DNA from 3 places in the Alcanivorax sp. 97CO-5 genome. Region 2 is predicted to be linked to each of the others. Evidence: predicted binding sites of a transcription regulator. Region 2 holds the regulator's gene; each other region holds the start of a gene.

Region 1 (6,860 bases), on a different contig from region 2:
GCCCAGGCTATGCTGGAAATCCACAAAGCGGCGGGTGCCCAGCATGGCCTGCTTGACCACCAGCAGGGACCACCAGTCACCAACCTCATTGAGGGCGCAGGCTACGGAGCAGCCCATGTCGTCGAAGCGTTTACGTGTCATGGCGGCAGTATAGATCAGAATGGTTGCATTAAGAAACCAAATAAGGTTTTATTACGCAACTAAATTGAATTGACCGCCCATGATGGCGGATGCGCTGATTCTGTTTGTTTGTTGGGAAAATACGGTTGAAAGGGCTACTGCGAGGGTGCTTGCCATTGCTAGCCCCTTTTTTTGTTACCTCCAATGCTCACGCCGAGCCAGGTACGGGCTCGGCTTAGAGAGTGAATAAACGAAGATTGATTAGGAGAGCCTCATGAGTAGTTCCCTGGATAGCCTGTTGCGTCCTTTTGAACTTAAGTCTTTGAAAATGCGTAATCGAGTGGCCATGGCGCCCATGACGCGCACCTTTTCTCCGGGTTATGTGCCTAATGATCAGGTGGTGGGCTATTACCAGCGCCGAGCCGAGGGCGAGGTGGGCCTGATCATTACCGAGGGTACTTTTGTGGGCCACAAGGCCGCCAATGGTTATGAGGGTGTGCCGGCTATTTATGGCGATGAGGCCATGGCGGGTTGGAAGAAAGTGGTGGACGCGGTGCACGCTGCCGGTGGGCAGATCATTCCACAGTTGTGGCATGTGGGCTCAGTGCGTAAGCCGGGTATTGGCCCGGACAAGGATGTGCCTGCTTATTCGCCTTCCGGTTTGTTTAAGCCGGGTAAAAAAAATGGCGAAGCTATGAGCAAAGCGGATATCCAGGATGTGATTCGTGCTTTTGCTGAATCTGCCAAGGCGGCTAAAGAGGTGGGCTTTGATGGGGTCGAGATTCATGGTGCCCATGGTTATCTACTCGATCAGTTTTTCTGGGAAGGCACCAATCAGCGTGATGATGAGTACGGTGGGTCCATCGAGAACCGTGCCCGTTTTGGTATCGAGATTGTTAAGGCGGTACGCGAGGCGGTAGGTGAGGACTTCGCCATCGTGCTGCGTTTTTCCCAGTGGAAGCAGCAAGATTACGAGGCAAAGCTGGCTCATAATCCAGAAGAGCTGGAGCGCTTCCTGATGCCGTTTGTGGAGGCCGGTGTCGATGTGTTTCACGCGTCTACGCGCCGTTTTTGGTTGCCAGAATTTGAGGGGTCCGATCTGAACTTGGCAGGTTGGACTAAAAAGATTACGGGTAAGCCGGTGATTTCTGTGGGCAGCGTGGGTTTGGATGGCGACTTCCTCAATAGCCCAGAAGGCATGGGTGGAACGGCTAACCCGACGGGGCTTGATGAGCTGGAGCGGCGCATGGATAACGACGAGTTCGACATAATTGCCGTGGGCCGTGCGTTGCTGCAGGACCCGAACTGGTTGGTGAAAATACGTGAGGGTAAGGAAGACGAAATTGCGCCGTTCACTAAGGCTGCGCTGGGCAGCTTGAGTTAAGAGTGAAAGGTTAAAAGTTGAAATGCGGGCCGGGGTTTACCAGGGCCGATAACATAGAGGCCGCGCCCAGATCTGGACGCGGCCTCTTTCGTTTCAGTAACACGCTTCGCTTTGTTCCTGCCGCTGGCTTTTGTGTTTCAGGTGGCTTGGGCCTCAAACGGTGTTGCAGCCCAAGCTCGTAGCGTGTCGCTCACTCCTCTGCCTGCTCCTCCAGCGACTGGTTAACGGCTAGCGCCAGCAGGGTGCAAATAACGCCGGATAGCAGGTATACGGTCACCGACATGAGTCCGAATTTGGCGGACAGGCCCAAGGCGACCAGCGGGGCGAAGGCGGCACCGAACAACCAAGCGAAATCAGAAGTGAGGGCGGCGCCGGTGTAGCGAAAGCGCGGGGCGAAGTTGGCCGTCACTGTGCCGGATGCTTGGCCGTAGGACACTCCGAGCAAAGCAAAGCCCAGCAGAATGAAGGTGTCTTGCATGACCGGGCTACCGCCCATTAGCAGTGGGGTGAGAAGGCTGAATACGCCAATCATGGCGGCCAGGGCGCCCACGGTGGTGCGTTTGCCGATGCGGGCGGCGATCCAGCCGGAGCCGATGGTGGCGATGATGCCCACGAAGCCACCCAATACTTGTACGGTGAGCACTTCGGCGGTGGTCTGGCTGCCCTGGAAGGCAATCCATGACAGTGGAAAAATGGTTACCACATGAAATAGCGCATAGCTGGCCAAGGCGGCAAAGGAGCCGATAAAAATATTGTGGCCCTCCTCTCGCACCATCTCGCTGGTGCGAATGGGTTCCAGTTCACTTTCCTGCATGGCTTCGGTGTATTCCTCGCCTAGCACCAAGCGCAGCCGCGCGAATAGGGCGACCACGTTGATGGCGAATGCCACGAAGAACGGATAACGCCAACCCCAGCTCATGAAATCCGCAGCGCTCAGGCTGTTATAAAGATACAGGAACAGGGCGCTGGCGATCACGAAGCCAAGGGGGGCGCCCAGCTGGCCAATCATGGTGTACCAGCTGCGGCTTTCTTTGGGGGCGTTTAGGGCCAGTAATGAAGGGAGGCCATCCCAGGAACCGCCGAAGGCGATCCCTTGCATCATCCGAAACAGGGCCAGCAGCACGATGGCATGGCCGCCGAGTTGTTCATAACCGGGCAGGAAGGCAATGCCCGCAGTGGCTGTGCCGAGAAGGAAGAGGGCGGTGGTGAGTTTGATGCCGCGGCCCCACTGTCGCTGGATCCACATGAACAGGGCGGTACCAAAGGGCCGTGCCACAAAGGCCAGCGCAAACACCATGAAGGCATAGAGCATTCCTTGCAGCTGACCGGTAAACGGGAAGAACAGCTGAGGAAAGATCAGCACGGAGGCGATGCCGTAGACAAAAAAGTCGAAATACTCGGAGGTACGGCCGATGACCACACCCACGGCGATTTCGTTTGGGGCCACGGAGCTGTGGCCGGGTTTGCTCGGCATCGAAGCCGAAGAGGTCTGAGACATGTTTTGCGCTCTTCACCAGAGTTGTTGTTAGGGCTCGGAATAACGGTTTGCATGTTTTGAGCAATGTTGAGTGGGAAAACCGTTATTAAAAGGCTCCTTTGTGCATTGATTTCCATCAAGAATATTTAGACTTTAAGCCTATGGGACAAAATGTCCAATACCGGCTACTGATGCCCTTGGATAGAGTCCCGGCTACTTAAAAGCCAACCAGAAGATTCGCCAATGCAATTATTCAAATACTTGCGTGGAGCGTCGTTGACGTTGCTTGTCACCGCCTTGCTTGCGGGTTGCGACGCAGTCGTGATGTCCCCCTCTGGTGACGTGGCCGTGCAACAACGGGATCTGCTTGTGTGGGCCACGGTCTTGATGCTGCTTGTCATTGTGCCGGTGATCGTGCTGACGCTGTGGTTTGCTTGGCATTACCGGGAAGCCAACACGAAAGCCAACTACAAACCCGATTGGAACCATTCCACCGTGCTGGAACTGGTGATCTGGTCTGTTCCCCTCATGATTATCATCGCGCTGGGCGCCATGACCTGGGTGAGTACCCATAAGTTAGACCCCTACCGTCCGCTGGACCGCATTGATGCGCACACACCGGTGCCGGCGACGCTGGAGCCGCTCACCGTGGAAGTGGTGGCGCTGGATTGGAAGTGGTTGTTTATCTATCCGGAGCAGGGAATTGCCACCGTCAATGAATTGGCGGCGCCGGTGAATCATCCTATTCGCTTCAAGATTACCGCCTCTACCATGATGAATTCTTTCTTTATTCCGGCCATGGCCGGGCAGATCTATGCCATGGCAGGCATGGAAACAAAGCTACACGGGGTGATCAACGAGCCGGGTGTCTATAAAGGCTTTTCGGCTAACTACAGTGGCGCGGGTTACTCACAGATGAAGTTTGATTTCCACGGGTTAAGCGAAGAGGACTTCGATGACTGGGTGGCGAAGGTGAAGGCCAGCGAGGGAAATCTGAGCCGTGATGAATACCTGCAACTGGAAGCGCCGAGTATTGATGAACCGGTGAGCTATTACGGTGAAGTGGATCCAACACTTTACTACGGCATTTTTAATCGCTGTGTAGAGCCAGGCCAAGTCTGTATGGAAGACATGATGTACCACGCAGGGATGAATAAGCATGCAGGGCATCACGCTGATGCCAAGGCTAACCATGAAGGTCATCAAGATCACGAAGGTAATGCCGGCCACCCGCACCATGGAGGCCACCATGAATAAATTTTTCCTGATCGCAAACGCAGTAGGTGCCGCCCATGTTTGAGAACCTGGATCTGATCAAACTGATCTTTGGTCGCCTTACCTGGGAGGCAATCCCCTTCCATGATCCGATCATCCTCAGCACCTTTGCCATGGTGGCGCTGGGGGGAGTCGCGGTGCTGGCGGCGCTGACGCGCTATAAGCTGTGGGGCTACCTGTGGAATGAATGGTTCACTACCATCGACCACAAGAAAATCGGCATCATGTACATCATCCTTGGCTTGGTAATGCTGCTGCGCGGCTTCGCTGATGCGATCATGATGCGCCTTCATCAAGCGATGGCCTTTGGTGATGCCACCGGCTATCTGCCGCCTCACCACTACGATCAGATCTTCACCGCCCATGGCGTGATCATGATTTTTTTCGTGGCCATGCCACTGGTGACCGGGATCATGAATTATCTGATTCCGTTGCAAATCGGCACCCGCGATGTGGCTTTCCCGTTTCTGAATAATTTCAGTTTTTGGATGACTACCGGTGGTGCTGTACTGCTGATGGTGTCTCTGTTTGTGGGTGAGTTTGCTAAGACGGGTTGGCTGGCCTATCCGCCGTTATCGGGCATTTTGCAGAGCCCTGGGGTGGGGGTGGACTACTACATCTGGGCGTTGCAGATTGCCGGGGTGGGGACGCTGTTATCCGGGGTTAACCTGTTGGTGACCATCGTCAAGATGCGGGCCCCGGGCATGAGCCTGATGAAGATGCCGGTGTTCACCTGGACCTCCCTGTGCACCAATATCTTGATTGTGGCGGCGTTCCCGGTACTCACTGCAGTGCTGGCCATGCTGTCGATGGATCGCTACCTGGACACGGCTTTCTTCACCAATGATCTTGGTGGCAACGCCATGATGTATGTGAATTTGATCTGGATCTGGGGGCACCCCGAGGTGTACATCCTGATTTTGCCGGTGTTCGGTATTTTCTCGGAGATCGTGTCTACCTATAGCCGCAAGCCGCTGTTCGGTTACACCTCTATGGTTTATGCGACCGTGGTAATTACCGTGCTGTCGTACTTGGTGTGGCTGCACCATTTCTTCACCATGGGGTCGGGGGCCAGTGTGAATTCGTTCTTCGGTATTACCACGATGATTATCTCGATACCGACCGGTGCGAAGATATTCAACTGGTTGTTCACCATGTTCCGTGGCCGGATCAGGTTCGACGTGCCCATGCTATGGACCTTGGGCTTTATGGTGACCTTTGTTATTGGTGGCATGACTGGGGTGCTGCTGGCGGTGCCGCCGGTGGATTTCGTGCTGCATAACAGCCTGTTTCTGATTGCCCACTTCCATAACGTGATTATTGGCGGGGTGCTGTTCGGCCTGTTCGCGGGTATCACTTATTGGTTCCCCAAAGCCACCGGTTACAAGCTGGATGAATTCTGGGGCAAGATGTCCTTCTGGTTCTGGCTGATTGGTTTCTACTTCGCCTTTATGCCGTTGTACGTACTCGGTTTGATGGGCGTAACCCGTCGTGTCAGCCACTTTGAAGATATGTCCTTGCAGATCTGGTTTCAGATAGCCGCCTTTGGTGCAGTGTTGATCGCCGTGGGGATCGCGTCTTTCATCATTCAGCTGGTGGTGAGCTTTATGCGCCGCGAGTCACTCAAGGACGAAACCGGAGATCCATGGGATGGCCGCACCCTAGAGTGGTCCACCTCGTCACCACCCCCTCCCTACAACTTTGCGTTCACTCCGCGAGTGCATCAGTTAGACGCTTGGTGGCAGATGAAACAGCATGGCTTCCAGCGTCCTGAGTCCGGCTTTATTGCGATTCATATGCCCAAGGGCACCTGGGCGGGCATTGTGCTCTCGGGTATCAGTGTTGCCATCGGCTTTGCCATGATTTGGCACATGTGGCTGCTGGCTGGCGTATCTTTTGTGGCGCTGATCGGCACAGTGATCTATCACACCTTCAATTACGACCGGGAGTACTACATTCCGGCGGAAGAAGTAGAGCGGATTGAAGCAGAACGTACTCGGGTGCTTGCCAATGTCTGATAACACCATGACGGCTAACGCGAACAGCACGCACGATGGCCAGCTGGAGTTTCTGGTAAAGGGGGATCATCACCCCCAGAACGGAACCTTGCTGGGTTTCTGGATCTACCTGATGAGCGACTGTCTGATCTTCGCTTGTCTGTTTGCGACCTACGGGGTGCTCAGCCGCAGCTATGCGGGTGGGCCCACAGGCATGGAGCTGTTTGACCTGAGCCTGATTGCCGTCAATACCTCATTGTTATTGGTATCGTCTATCACCTATGGCTTCGCCATGCTGCAGATGCAGGCAAACAGGGTGAAGGGCACCATGTTCTGGTTGGCCGTTACCGGCCTGCTGGGCTTGGGCTTTTTAAGCTTGGAATTGTATGAGTTCCATCATCTGATCCACGTGGGTGCCGGCCCGCAAACCAGTGGTTTCTGGACGGCCTTCTTTGCGTTGGTGGGCACTCACGGTTTGCATGTGTTCTTCGGCATCGTGTGGTTGGTGACGCTGTTGTTCCAGCTGAAAAAACACGGCCTGATTCAGGAAAACAAGCGCCGGGTGTTCTGCCTGTCCATGTTCTGGCACTTCCTGGACGTGGTTTGG
Region 2 (6,860 bases):
TGTGTATGCGTCACAATTACCTGGGTAATCGGTTTGTTCAGAGAACGGGCAGCCTGCAATAATGACTGCAAATGCTCCCGGTCCTCGGGGCCAGGGTCAATAACGGTAAGGCTGTCCTTGCCAAACAGGTAGCTGTTGGTGCCTGGCCCAGTCATCATGCCTGGGTTGCGCGCCAGCATCCGCCAGGCATTGTCGCCAATGGGGGTGAGCTGGCCGGGAATCAAGGATGCCATAGTGACTCCTGGAATTTTGGAAGCCGCATTGTGACGACTCAGCGCATATCTTGCCAGCACCGAATTTCAGGGGTTCGGATAGGCTAACTTATCCACTACTCGCAGCTGCCAGCGATCCACCGGGGTGTTTTCCTTGGGGTGACGGCTGACGACAGCAAATTGATATTCGCTTCCTTTAGGTAAATACATTTGCAGCGTTATCGGTTGCTGATAAATCACCGCACAGCTAGATTGGGTCGAACAATGCAGTGCCTGAGCCCGTAAGGTCAGGGCTGCCACATCCTGCGCACCTTCATTGCGAACGGTGCCACTGAGCCGAACACCGGATTCAGAATTGCGAATTTCCGTGAGCGCCAGTGCGATGCCTTCCGGTGCCATACGAACCTGGTCATGCATGCTGTCTTGCCAAACGCCAACGCCGAGAGTGATCAAGCCGGCCAACACCAGGCTGACCGTCAGCAAAAACGGCCGGCGCCCCCATTGCCAGCTTCCCCACAACAGGGCAGAGACCGCGATAACCACCGTTAATATAAGCAATAGGCGCATTAATCCTCCGTAGATGCAGACCTGACCATCCCTGATTCATATAATCCCCAAAGGCATATGTAAAGGAGAAGGGCATGTTGATTGTTGTCTCACCGGCCAAAACGCTTGATTACGAAAGCGAATTACCGGCATTAAAAACCACGCAACCCCGCTTACTTGATGATAGCGAGGCGTTGATAGCGCGCGCGCGGCAGCTTTCTCCAGCAGATATCAGCAGCCTGATGGGGGTTAGTGACAAAATTGCCCATCTTAACGCAGAACGCTTTTCCTTGTGGGAGAGGCCCTTCAACAAAAAAAATGCCCGGCCAGCGGCGTTTGCGTTCAAGGGTGACGTTTACACAGGTCTAGACATTGAATCATTCAATGATCATCAGCTTAGCGAGGCGCAGCAGCGTTTTCGAATGTTATCTGGACTTTACGGTGTGCTTCGACCGCTAGATCTAATGCAAGCCTACCGTCTAGAAATGGGCACAAAGCTTGATAATGAGCGTGGCAAGGACCTCTATGCCTTTTGGGGCAACACCATTACCGAATTGCTCAACAAAGATATGAAAGACGCCAAAACTGATGTGTTAGTGAATTTGGCATCCAACGAGTACTTTAAGGCAGTAAAAAAGAAAGCGGTTGCTGGCACAATCATTGAGCCAGTATTCCAAGATGAAAAAAATGGTAACTATAAGATTATCAGTTTTTACGCCAAGAAAGCGCGGGGCTTAATGGCCGCCTGGATTATCAAGAAAGGCCTTAAGGATCCGGCAAAGTTAACCCAGTTTGATGTGGCCGGTTATTGTTACTGTGAGGCGCAATCCACTGCATTAAGGCCCGTATTCCGACGGCCAGAGCAAGGGTAGGGGTAGGGCTTCAGATGGTGCCACAAGCGAGGCTTGCGGCACCGATCAACGTCAATCTTTCTTATTCTCGTCAAATTCATTTTTGGCGGCAAGAAAGCCTGTTTTAAGTCCATCCCAAGCAAGCTCTAGTCCTGTCTTGATATCATCCCAAGCATCATCGCTATGGGACTCCAACCGCTCTAGCTTGTTTTCAAATTCTTTACGGCGATGCTTCATTTCAGCAATCTTTTCCTTGGCATCTTCACGCCACTCATCACGCAAATCATTCAGTCGTGCCGTTAGGCGATCGAGCTGATAATCCCAGTCTTCAAGTTGCTGACGAGCACGCGCAGTAAAATCCTTCTTGTCAGACATAACGTTAGCCTCTCTTGATTTGCTACTGTTAATCAATCCAGGGGGACTGAAATCCATCTGGTTTTACCACCAAAACATCCGCATTCGCCTTGGTAATCACCGACTCTGCCGTTGAACCAAGCAACAACCTTTCGGGCAAATTACGGTGTACTGTACCCAGCACCATTAGATCCACATCATTTTGCTCACAGTGGCTGGCCAAGGTTTGTGCGATCGGACCACTGAGCGTACACATCTGCTGCTTATCCAGGCCCTGGGTAGCGCCAAACTGGAAAAAGTTATCCCGATGGAAGCTGCGCACTTTTTCCATACTGGCGGTGTAATCAGGAATGGCTTCACCGGCCACCATGATTAAGCCCTCATCCATTTCGTCGAGCACATGGCAGGCAGTGAGGTCCGCACCGAGCAGGGTGGAGTATCGACGAGCGCAGTCAAGAACATGAATAGACAGCTTGTCGTCTAAGGCCTCCCCGGTGCCTGGATCTAGAGCGGCCAAGATTCGCGGTGGTTTGTTCCATTGGCGGCTGTGTACACACAACACAGAGCAAGGCGCCTTACGAATTAATTGCCAATCGCGGGGCGTGAATAGGTGGCGGCGTAGGGCGCTGTCGTCACTGGTGTGGACGACAGCCAACGATGGCTTTTGGGCCACAATGGCCTTGCGTAAACCGTCCATGCTGTCTTTTTCCCACAGCACGCTGATTTCAGCACGCTCTTGTCCTAGCAGCTGGGTGATCCGTTTGTGCCAAGCATCATGAATTTGCTGCTTCGCGGCCTTTCGGCGCTCCGTATCCAGACCCACAGCCCTAACCATGGCAGAAGAATAGGCATTCACGATGACATGGAGGGGCGCCTGGGAGGCTGCCGCAATTACCTGAGCTTTGCTCAGCGCAGGCTGGTCTGCTTTCAGATCACGATCAAGGATGGCAACAATAGGGGCGGTCATAGTAGTAACTCCATCGCAGGGTCATGGTTCTGGCCACACAGGCTGCCACGATCAAGAATTTCAATTTCCCGGCCATCGACGCGCAGCCACTGTTGTTGCTGGAAGCGAGTAAAGATACGGCTCACGGTTTCCACGGCCATGCCAAGATAATTGGCGATATCATATCGAGACATTGGAAGCCGAAAAATATTGTCACTTAGCCCACGGCGTTGATGCCTTGCAGAAAGCGATAGCAGTAAGGAGGCTACGCGATCGTCGGCATTTTTTTTGCCCAGCAGCATGTGCAGTTCCCGGTCCGAGCGAATCTCATTGCTCATCAGACGGAAAAAATGGTGCTGCAATGACGGAATTTGCTGGGATAGGGTCTCCAGTTGTGCGAAAGGAATTTCACAAACAGTGGCCGTTTCTAAGGCCTTTGCATTGGAGACATGATGGGCTGTGCTAATGCCATCCATACCCAACACTTCGCCGGGCAGATAAAAGCCTGTGACTTGCTCCTCGCCCTCATCGCTGACCACATAGGTCTTCAGGGCGCCAGAACGCACGGCGTAAACGGAGGAAAACCCGTCAGTGGCGCGAAAAAGATGTTCGCCCCGCTTTAAGGGCCGTCCGCGGTGAATAATTCGATCCAACTGGTCGAGCTGGGCTGGCGCTACCGCTAAGGGCAGGCAAATTGGGCTGAGGCTGCAGTCGTTGCAGGAAACTTGATGGGACACGGTTTGACTCCGGTTGATCGCTGCGCAAAGCATCACCCTTAGAGTATAGGGTGCAAATAGTAGAATAAAGGTTAAATAATCCGGCTAAATCGGGTTCTTTGCTCCCTTTGGGTGTAACGGTCAAAAGGCATTACCAATGCACGGCTCACCAAGCGCCCAGTTTCGGTAATGAACAATCGGTCATTCTCAACCGTTACCAGTCCTTGCGCCTCAAACGTTAACCACTCTGTAAGTGCATCGACGAAATAATCCGCAAAATTGATGCCCCATGTGTCACCAAACTGAAGCATGTCAACGGATAAATCACAGAGTAATTGAATAATTAACGCGCGACGAATCTGGTCGTCGCGATTGAGCATAAAGCCTTTTTCGATTGGCAAAATGCGGTCTTCAAGGCTCGTTTGCCAATCGTCCAAGGCCTTGTGATTCTGAGCGTAGAGGTTACCGATCTGGCTGATGGCGCTGACGCCCAAGCCCAGTAAATCTGCATCCCCATGGAGGGTGTACCCCTGAAAATTACGGTGCAACAGACCATTTTCTTGCGCGATGGATAAGCTATCGTTTTCCAGTGCGAAATGGTCCATGCCAATATACCGATAGCCTTGCTCATTAAGCATTTTTCCCGCTCGGGTCAACATATTCAGCTTCTCTTCCGGATCCGGTAGCGCGTGCTCTTGAATCTGACGCTGAATTTTGAAACGCTCCGGCAGGTGGGCGTAATTATAAAGGGAGATGCGGTCCGGACGAAGAGTTAGCAGTTGCTCCAGAGTACGCGCTAAGCTGGACTCCGATTGCCAAGGAAGTCCGTAAATCAAGTCGGTGTTAATAGAGCGAAAACCGAAATCGCGGCTCCATTCCATGGTGTCACGGATCAGCTCATAGGGCTGCACACGATTGACCGCCTTTTGCACGCGAGGGTCTAGATCCTGTACACCCAAACTAACACGGTTGAAGCCTAGGCCTCGTAGCAAGCCCAAGCGGGATTGATCCACCGTGCGCGGATCAATTTCGATAGCGTAGTCACTGCGTTCATCATCACGAAGATTAAAGTGGCGGGCCAGGTCATACACCAGCTCAGTTAGCTGGCCATCATCCAAAAAGGTGGGGGTGCCACCGCCCCAGTGCATCTGGGTAACGGGGCGACGGGAGTCCACGTGCACGGCCTTGCGTTGAATTTCCTGCTTCAGTAAACGTAGGTAGTCTGCCGAGCGCGCCTTGTTGGCAGTAATGATGCGGTTACACGCGCAGTAGTAGCAAACACTGCCACAAAAAGGGATGTGGATGTACAACGACAGTGGCCGCCGCGCCGCATTGCCCTCATCCATAGCTTGCCAGAAGTCCTCCTCAGCAATGCCTGAATGAAAGCTCGGAGCGGGCGGGTAAGAGGTGTAGCGTGGACCGGGCCCGCCATGCTCACGAATCAGTGCTTTGTTCCAGCTAACCATGGGCGGCTCCTGTGCTCACGCAACCTTGTCTTGGCGGTGATTATCCTCTTGTTGCGGGCGCAGAGTTTGATTCAGATCAAGGGTGTAAATGATGATCGTGATGATGCTCTGAAGCGCCGGCCTCTGTGCTTGGGCCGGGCATAGAATGACCAGAATGACCGCTATGTCCATGTTGGGCCATGAGCCAGGCCTGCCAGAAAAACACTAACGCGAGACAGAAAGTCAGAGCACTGGCAATCATCGGCCAAGCGCCTTTACGAAATCGCTGTAGTTGGGAGGCAAGAACACCGGTAATAGCAACAGGTACGACGGTAATAACACCAAAACAGAGCATCACTAAAGCACCCGCAACAGCCGTTCCCCCCGTGGCTGCAAGTGCCAAGGCCGTGTAGATAAGACCGCAAGGCAAAAACCCCCATAAGGACCCCAACATGAGTGCTTTTACTGGGTGATCTATGGGCATGAGCTTGCGAGTAATGGGCTGCAAGCTGCGCCAAAGGCGCTGGCCTATTTTCTCAATACGCTGCAGGAACGCCCCTTTTCCAAGCAAATAGGCGCTTAAAAGAAGCATTAGTACACCAGACAAGATAAGCCCCACTGACATAGATGGACCGGGAAGTTGGCCCAGGAACAGCCCTCCCAGGGCTCCTGCCAATGCACCCAGCACACAGTAAGTTGTCACCCGGCCCAATCCAAACAGCAACTGCCAGCCCCAGAGAGCCACGCCTTGACGACGGGACTCAGGTATGGAGAAGGTTAGCGCACTACTGATGCCACCACACATACCAATACAGTGCACAGATCCGGCACTGGCAATAAGGGACGCGCTGGCAATAAGGGGAATGAGCGTATCAATGGTCATCGCTAGACTCTGCATTCAACGTGGTGACAGTGTTGCTGTTCATTTTCGTTTCCTGTTCCTGTTCTGGTGTTGGTTTCGCTGTTGAATGTGGGTTGCGCTGCTCCCTATCGTCGAATACGACCCTCCAGGCGGCATTGTCCAAGTCATCAAACTGGTCTTTACGTAGAGCCCAAAAAAGCGCGGCAATGGCTCCGCCAAGAAACAGCAAGGCCAGGGGAATCAATAAGAGGACAATTTCCATCGAGACACCCGCGTGGCGTTAAAAGTAACCAGGAGCGAACTGGCAGACATGCCCAGTGCGGCCATCCATGGGGGGAGCAATCCACTGACCGCAAACGGAATAGCAAGAATGTTGTAGAGCAGCGCCCAAGCCAAATTCTGGCGGATGGTGCGTTGGCACAGCCGCGAAAGGTGCGGTAAGGCAGGAATCCCCTTAAGTGAATCATGGAGCAGGAACATGCCCGCTGCTCGCTGAGCCAAGCTGGTAGCATTTCCGGTGGCCACAGACACCGAGGCCACCATCATCGCTTGGGCATCGTTGATGCCATCACCGACCATCATCTGTGGAGAAATGCTTTGTAAACTTTCCAGCCATTCAGCTTTCTCCTCTGGCCGCTGCTGCCCGCGCCTTTCTTTTATACCCAGCTGGTCTGCTACAGAAGTTACCGCCTTGTTATTGTCGCCACTGGCGAGCCGAGCAGTAATGCCGGCATCGGCAAGAGCCTTAATTACCATCGGTGCTTCTTGGCGAACTGGATCTTGCATCCATACGTAAAGTTGTACTTCGTTATCGCAAAGCAGCTGCAGGCAGGTTGTTCCCTGCTTTGCCATGTCCGGAGCGCCGGTAAATCTCCATTGCTGCTGGTTCAACATCCCGGTAACACCGGTATGGTCCGCGTGGATATCC
Region 3 (6,860 bases), on a different contig from region 2:
CAGCGCCTTACAAAGTTCCGTTTTACCCACCCCGGTGGGGCCCAGAAACAGGAAGCTGCCGTTGGGTCGATTCGGATCTGACAACCCTGCCCGGGAGCGGCGTACCGCATTAGCCACCGCCTCAACAGCCTCATTCTGGCCGACCACCCGATCATGCAAGGCATCTTCCATACGCAGCAACTTGTCCTTCTCACCTTCCAACATTTTCGATACAGGAATGCCGGTCCACTTGGCCACCACCTCAGCAATTTCCTCGTCGGTGACCTTGTTACGCAGCAGCTGCGTCTCAGTTTGGGCTTGTTCTTCCCGGTCCTGGGCATCCTGAACTTTCTTTTCCAGTTCCGGAATTTCGCCGTACTGCAGTTCGGACATACGGCTCAGGTCGCCGGCGCGACGGGCCTGCTCCAGCTCCACACGAGCCTGCTCCAGCTCCGCCTTATATTCGGCTGCGCCCTGCAACGCGGCTTTCTCCGCCTGCCAAATTTCCTCTAGATCCGCGTACTCTTTTTCCAGCTCATCGATCTCATCTTCCAGCTTTTCCAGCCGCTTGCGGCTGGCATCATCGTCTTCCTTGCGCAGCGCTTCACGCTCCATTTTCAGCTGGATCAAACGGCGATCTAGGCGGTCCATTTCCTCCGGCATAGAGTCGATTTCCATACGGATACGGCTGCCGGCCTCGTCGATCAGATCAATGGCCTTATCCGGCAGTTGTCGATCGGTAATGTAGCGATGACTCAAGCGAGCAGCGGCAATGATGGCGCCATCGGTGATGTCCACGCCATGGTGAACTTCGTAACGCTCTTTCAAGCCCCGCAGAATGGCAATGGTGTCTTCCACCGTGGGCTCATCCACCAGCACTTTCTGAAAACGACGCTCCAGCGCGGCATCTTTCTCAATGTACTGCCGGTATTCGTCCAGCGTGGTAGCACCCACACAGTGCAGCTCACCCCGAGCCAGTGCCGGCTTGAGCATATTGCCCGCATCCATGGACCCTTCACCCTTGCCGGCGCCGACCATGGTATGCAGCTCATCAATGAAAAGAATGATGCGCCCTTCCTGCTTAGCCAACTCGTTGAGTACCGCTTTCAAGCGCTCTTCGAACTCTCCTCGATATTTAGCACCCGCGATCAGCGCGGCCATATCCAGCGAGAGCACTTGCTTGTCCTTCAAGCCTTCAGGGACTTCGCCATTCACAATACGCTGAGCAAGGCCTTCGACAATGGCGGTCTTGCCCACCCCGGGCTCACCGATCAATACCGGGTTGTTCTTGGTGCGACGCTGCAAGACCTGAATAGTACGGCGAATTTCGTCGTCCCGGCCGATCACCGGGTCAAGCTTGCCGGACTCCGCTCGCTCGGTCAGGTTCACGGTGTACTTATCTAGCGCTTCACGTTTGTCTTCCGCGTTGGGATCGTTCACCGTTTCGCCCCCTCGTACTTCAGCAATTTTTTCAGCCAGCACCTTACGAGTGACGCCGGCATTCTTAAACAGCTTACCCAGCTCACCGCTATCGTCGCAGGCCGCCAGCAACACCACTTCCGTAGAAAGATACTGGTCACCGCGCTGCTGAGCTTCCCGGTCGGCAATATTCAGCATCCGCCCGGTGGCTTGTCCCATCTGCACATCACCATTGAAGTTAGTCACCGTGGGCAGCTTGTCCACAGCCATTTTCAGGGCGGTAATCACATCGGCAACGTTGGCGCCTGCTTTTTCCAACAACGGCCGAGCGGCGCCTCCCTGCTGCTGCATCAACGCCAACATCAGATGAACTGGCTCAATGGTGCTATTACCCTGCCCCACGGCCAAGGATTGCGCGTCTGACAGCGCTTCCTGCAGGCGGGCAGTGAGTTTATCCATTCGCATTGTATCGCTCTCCTATCCGGTCGTGATCCACACAACGCCTCCCTGTCGGCAAGGCCAATGTGATCACCGGTTATCTATCAACTGAATCATAGATGGGTCCGATTGGGCCAGCTTCAAGGTTAATTGTTTTTTGGAAATAGCGAATTGATACCGCGCAATAACAAGCATGACCATAGCCTTAAAGCAAAGAGGCCGCGCCCAATCCTGGATCGCAGCCTCTTTGTTTTTGGATAAAAGAAAAAACAGCCCATATAGCGGAGTCCACTCACCCTCCCCGCTCAACAATCCCTGTTTTCATCCATCAAGCCAGATCAGTGAGGCGAACCGACCCGTTTGGCCTTCCTTACGATAGGAGTAAAAGCGGGACAAATCACAGGCCGTGCAAAGATCTCCACCATGAACATCGTCGATGCCCAACAGGGCCAGCTCAATAATGGCAGCGTGGGCCACAGAAAACCGCCAATGATTAGGGGTAGCATCTTTCTTGAAGGCAGGCTCAAAAGCCGGGCGACCCATGGTGAAAGCGCGATACACGTCATCCCCCACCTGATAACACTGCCCACAAATGGCCGGCCCTAGCCAAGCACTCACTGGCTCACCGCTGGGAGCAATACGAGCGACCCCTTCGGCGATAATGCCCGCTTGCAAGCCGCGCCAACCGGCATGCACCGCCGCCACCGCCGTGCCATCCTTGCGAGCGAGCAACACGGGCAAACAATCAGCCGTCAGCACGACACAAGGCCAACGCTGCTGATCGGTCCAAACACCGTCTGCCTCATTATTCTGTTCATCTGCCCGCATCACCCGTTTGCCATGGACCTGCCACAACCAGGCCGCAGGATGATCCGCCTGTAATTGTTTCTCCACATGGTGGCGCGCCCGCTCCACTCGCTCAGGCTGGTCACCACAATTCAGCCCCAAATTTAAACCGTTCCAAGGTTTAGGGGAGAGATCGCCAGCCCGGGTGGTCACACATACCCGCACTGCCGGGTGTGGATTCCAATCCGGGCACAACCACTCACTCTTGTCCGGTAGTGACATTTCCGGCTCCTTGATCATGAAGGGGCGCAGGCCCCTTCCCCCGCTCATATTGAACAACACACCTGATTGAGGCTAAGCGGGGGTGACCTATTCGTCTTTGATGTCATTTTCCAACGCGACAATCAGGCTAGTCATATCCGCCGGCAATTCGGCTTGAAACTCACAATACTCTCCCGTAGCCGGGTGGATCAGCCCCAATTTCCTGGCATGTAGCGCTTGGCGGGGAAATTTATGCAGCGCCTGACGCAACGCTTCGGTGGCACCGGCTGGCTGCTTGAGGCGACCTCCGTAGAGCGGATCACCCACCAGCGGATAGTTGCGATGGGCCATATGAACGCGAATTTGATGGGTACGACCGGTTTCCAGTTGCACCTGAATCCGGGTGTGAGCCCGGTAACGATCAAGCACCCGGTAGTGAGTCACCGCATTTTTTCCGCCGGTTTTCACTACCGCCTGCTTCTTACGGTCCACCGGATGACGCCCCATGGGCGCATCCACCTTGCCACCGCCAGTCATCACCCCCACCGCAATGGCCTCGTATTGCCGAAACAGACTTTTATCTTGTAGTTGCGCCACCAGGCTCTGATGAGCTTCTAGAGAACGGGCCACCACCATTAACCCAGTAGTATCACGGTCCAAACGGTGAACAATACCCGCACGGGGCAGGCTGTTAAGGCGTTCGTCCAAGTGAAGCAACCCGTTAAGCAATGTGCCATCTGCGTGGCCTGCGGCCGGGTGAACCACTAGCCCGGCGGGCTTATTAATCACGATCAGGTCGTCATCCTGATAGACCACATCCAGATCGATGGACTGAGGCTGATCATCCAATTCAGGCTCAATTTCCACCTCCAGAGTCAGCGATTCATTACCGGTCAGCTTCTCTTTGGGCTTGGTCTGGGCACCGTTGACCGTCAACACACCATTCTTGATCCAAGTCTGCAGGCGCGAGCGAGAAAAGCCCTCGAACAGCTCCGCCGCTACCTGATCTACCCGCTGCCCGGCGTGCTCCGGCTTCACCTGTTCGGTGCGCTGAATTTTTTCGCCGCCAAGATGTCCCATATAAAAGGTTCCTCAACCTGTGCTTAAATACCCAATTCGCGAATTGTAACCCGTTCAACGAGGAAAGAATGCCACGACTTTTATGGCCACTACTGTGTCTACTGATTCTGGCCGGCTGTGCCGCTAACCCTGAAGATCGCCCGGAGCTCACCGAGGCCGATCAATATCGGGAAGCCCGCGAGTCCATTGAATCGAAAAACTATCTGACGGCCATCGACCAGCTCAAAGAGCTGGAGGCGCGTTTTCCGTATGGAGATTATGCCGAACAGTCCGCACTGGACCTGATTTACGCCCAGTACAAATCTGTGGACTACCCAGCCACAGTGGTAGCGGCACAGCGTTTCATGCGCAACCATCCCGCCCATCCGCGCATGGATTATGCGCTCTACATGCGCGGGCTGGCCAACTTCAATATGGAGAAGGGCCTGTTTGACAATATGGTTGCCTCCGACCGCTCCAGCAAGGATATGGCTGCCGCAAAAGACGCCTTCCGCGACTTCGAGCGCTTGGTCAGCCGCTTTCCGGACAGCGAGTACGCCCCTGACGCTCGCGCCCGCATGGTACATATCCGCAATCAACTCGCCCGGCAGGAACTCCACGTGGCACGCTATTACGCGCGGCGCGGCGCCATCGTCGCCTCTCTTAACCGAGCGCAGTATGTGGTAAAACACTATCAGCATACCCCAGCCGTGGAAGAAAGCTTGGCCATTATGGTGAAAGGCTACCAACGGCTAGAGCTCCCCAAGCAGGCTGAAAAAAGCCGCGCGGTGCTGGCCCTGAACTGGCCCAACAGCACCTTTCTAGATGACGACAAACACGTAGACCTGGCTTGGTGGCCAGATGAGGATAACGGCTTACTCAGTTTGCTGACATTCGATTTGTTATAACATGCTGCACGCAAACAGAACGCCCGACGCCTAACGAAGAAAGCCCGCAATAGCGGGCTTTTGGGTGTTTACCTAGTAGCAAACATCTTGCGCCACAGCCACTTAATCTCCCGGCCGCCAACCGTTGGTTATTGGATAGCGCCGGTCCTTGCCGAAAGCCCGGCGGCTAACGCGCGGCCCCACGGCAGCCTGGCGACGCTTATACTCGTTGCGGTCCGTGAGTTTCACCACCCGATACACTGTTTCTCGATCAAAACCATCACGAATCACCGCTTCGGCGCTCATGTCCTGCTCCACGTAACGCTCCAGAATCGCGTCCAGCTCGTCGTAATCAGGCAGAGAATCACTGTCCACTTGGTCTGGAGCCAACTCTGCGGATGGAGGGCGCGTAATCACCCTGTCGGGAATAATTTCCGCCCCAGCCTGTTGGTTGCGCCAACGACACAGGTTAAACACTGACGTCTTGAAGACATCCTTGAGCACCGAGAAGCCTCCCGCCATATCGCCATACAGCGTGGCATACCCCACCGCCATTTCGCTCTTGTTACCCGTGGTCAACACGACTGAACCGTTCTTGTTGGAAAGCGCCATCAACAGCACCCCGCGACAGCGAGCCTGGAGGTTTTCTTCGGTTGTGTCCCGGGAGGTGCCTGCAAACGGCTCCCTGAGAATATCCATAAACCCATTAAACGCTGCCTCGATCGGCAATAACCGGTAATGGACGCGCAGGGTTCGAGCCTGTTTTTCTGCGTCTTCCAGACTCATGGCAGAGGTATACTGAAATGGCATCATCACCGCCTCCACCCGTTCCGGGCCAAGGGCATCCACCGCCACCGCCAGGGTCAGAGCAGAATCAATCCCCCCGGACAGTCCCAATAGAGCGCCCTTGAAACCGTTTTTGTTCACATAATCACGGGTTGCCAATACCAAAGCCTGGTACATACCCGCCTGCGGCCCTGGCAGCGGCAACACCTCACCACGAGGCTCACAGTGCCCGCCCTGGCATTGCACATCCACCGGCACCAGTGCTTCGGTAAAACTAGCAGCTTGCACACAGCGATTGCCCTGACTATCGCAGACAAATGAGGCCCCATCAAAAACCAGCTCATCCTGGCCACCCACAAGATTGCAATACAACACCGGCAAGCCAGTCTCCCGGCAACGGGCTTGTACCTGGTCGAAACGTTCGTCTGCCTTGTTGATGCGATAAGGAGAGGCATTCAAATTCAGAATCAGATCGGTGCCTGCCTTCTGTAACTGGGCCGCTGGGCCAGCGTGCCAAATGTCTTCACAAATGGTAATACCCAGCGTCCAGCCATCAATATCAAAGGTGCAAGCATCCTTGCCCGGCTGAAAATAACGTTTTTCATCAAACACCCGGTAATTGGGCAAGTGTTGCTTGAAATACTCATGACGGGGACCAGTCTCACCCGGGAACATCACCCCCGCCGCATTACGACGATGCCCGTTGCGTACCGCCGGATAGCCCAGCACTACGGGCACCGAAATCGCCGCACCGATATCTGCGAGGGCCGCATCGACCCGACTGTTCAGACTCGGGCGCAGCAGAAGATCTTCTGGCGGGTAGCCGGTAAGCATTAGTTCCGGGAACAGCACCAAATCTGCCCCTAATAATCGACGAGCTTCGTCTGACGCGGCAATAACGCGCTGGGCGTTGCCTTCGATATCGCCCACCAGCGCATTCTGCTGGGCCATAATAATTCGCATGATCAACCGGCCTTTCCTCAAGTGAGCGCTGATTGTACTCTTTAGCTGGCGATCGATGAATGCGCTAGAAACACGTAACCCGACCGCACCTGACAAAAACAGCAAACAATAAAGGGGGCTCCATGGGGCTAATTCGCCTGATTATTATCGCCGCGCTGATTTATCTAGCCTGGCGGGTTATGAAACAACTGCTGGCCCAGGCCCGGCCCACAGCGCCCGACAATAGCACCAGTAACCCGCAGATCATGGTGAAATGCGCACAATGTGGCGTTCATGTTCCAG

Evidence for each region. The regulator FNR, encoded in region 2, switches genes on or off when oxygen is low (the NO sensors DNR and NnrR bind a similar motif). The targets are predictions, from matches to a motif close to TTGATNTANATCAA.
Region 1: the regulator FNR is predicted to act here: its motif matches at 3,108-3,121, upstream of cyoA (ubiquinol oxidase subunit II).
Region 3: the regulator FNR is predicted to act here: its motif matches at 2,008-2,021, upstream of clpB (ATP-dependent chaperone ClpB).

Annotation. Positions count from the first base shown of each region.
Region 1 covers NZ_KI965880.1:59,010-65,869, reverse strand. Annotated here, with positions in the region: gene Y017_RS04230 (helix-turn-helix domain-containing protein) at 1-141, opposite strand, end outside; gene Y017_RS04225 (NADH:flavin oxidoreductase) at 395-1,504, shown strand; gene Y017_RS04220 (MFS transporter) at 1,695-3,002, opposite strand; gene cyoA (ubiquinol oxidase subunit II) at 3,225-4,238, shown strand; gene cyoB (cytochrome o ubiquinol oxidase subunit I) at 4,274-6,274, shown strand; gene cyoC (cytochrome o ubiquinol oxidase subunit III) at 6,267-6,860, shown strand, end outside.
Region 2 covers NZ_KI965877.1:35,495-42,354, reverse strand. Annotated here, with positions in the region: gene Y017_RS00190 (MBL fold metallo-hydrolase) at 1-233, opposite strand, end outside; gene Y017_RS00185 (hypothetical protein) at 300-779, opposite strand; gene yaaA (peroxide stress protein YaaA) at 854-1,630, shown strand; gene Y017_RS00175 (hypothetical protein) at 1,682-1,984, opposite strand; gene Y017_RS00170 (universal stress protein) at 2,013-2,930, opposite strand; gene fnr (fumarate/nitrate reduction transcriptional regulator Fnr) at 2,927-3,679, opposite strand; gene hemN (oxygen-independent coproporphyrinogen III oxidase) at 3,718-5,091, opposite strand; gene Y017_RS00155 (sulfite exporter TauE/SafE family protein) at 5,168-5,953, opposite strand; gene ccoS (cbb3-type cytochrome oxidase assembly protein CcoS) at 5,943-6,194, opposite strand; gene Y017_RS00145 (heavy metal translocating P-type ATPase) at 6,173-6,860, opposite strand, start outside.
Region 3 covers NZ_KI965881.1:9,391-16,250, forward strand. Annotated here, with positions in the region: gene clpB (ATP-dependent chaperone ClpB) at 1-1,863, opposite strand, end outside; gene pgeF (peptidoglycan editing factor PgeF) at 2,158-2,904, opposite strand; gene rluD (23S rRNA pseudouridine(1911/1915/1917) synthase RluD) at 2,992-3,963, opposite strand; gene Y017_RS04465 (outer membrane protein assembly factor BamD) at 4,032-4,850, shown strand; gene Y017_RS04470 (NAD+ synthase) at 4,953-6,578, opposite strand; gene Y017_RS04475 (PP0621 family protein) at 6,701-6,860, shown strand, end outside.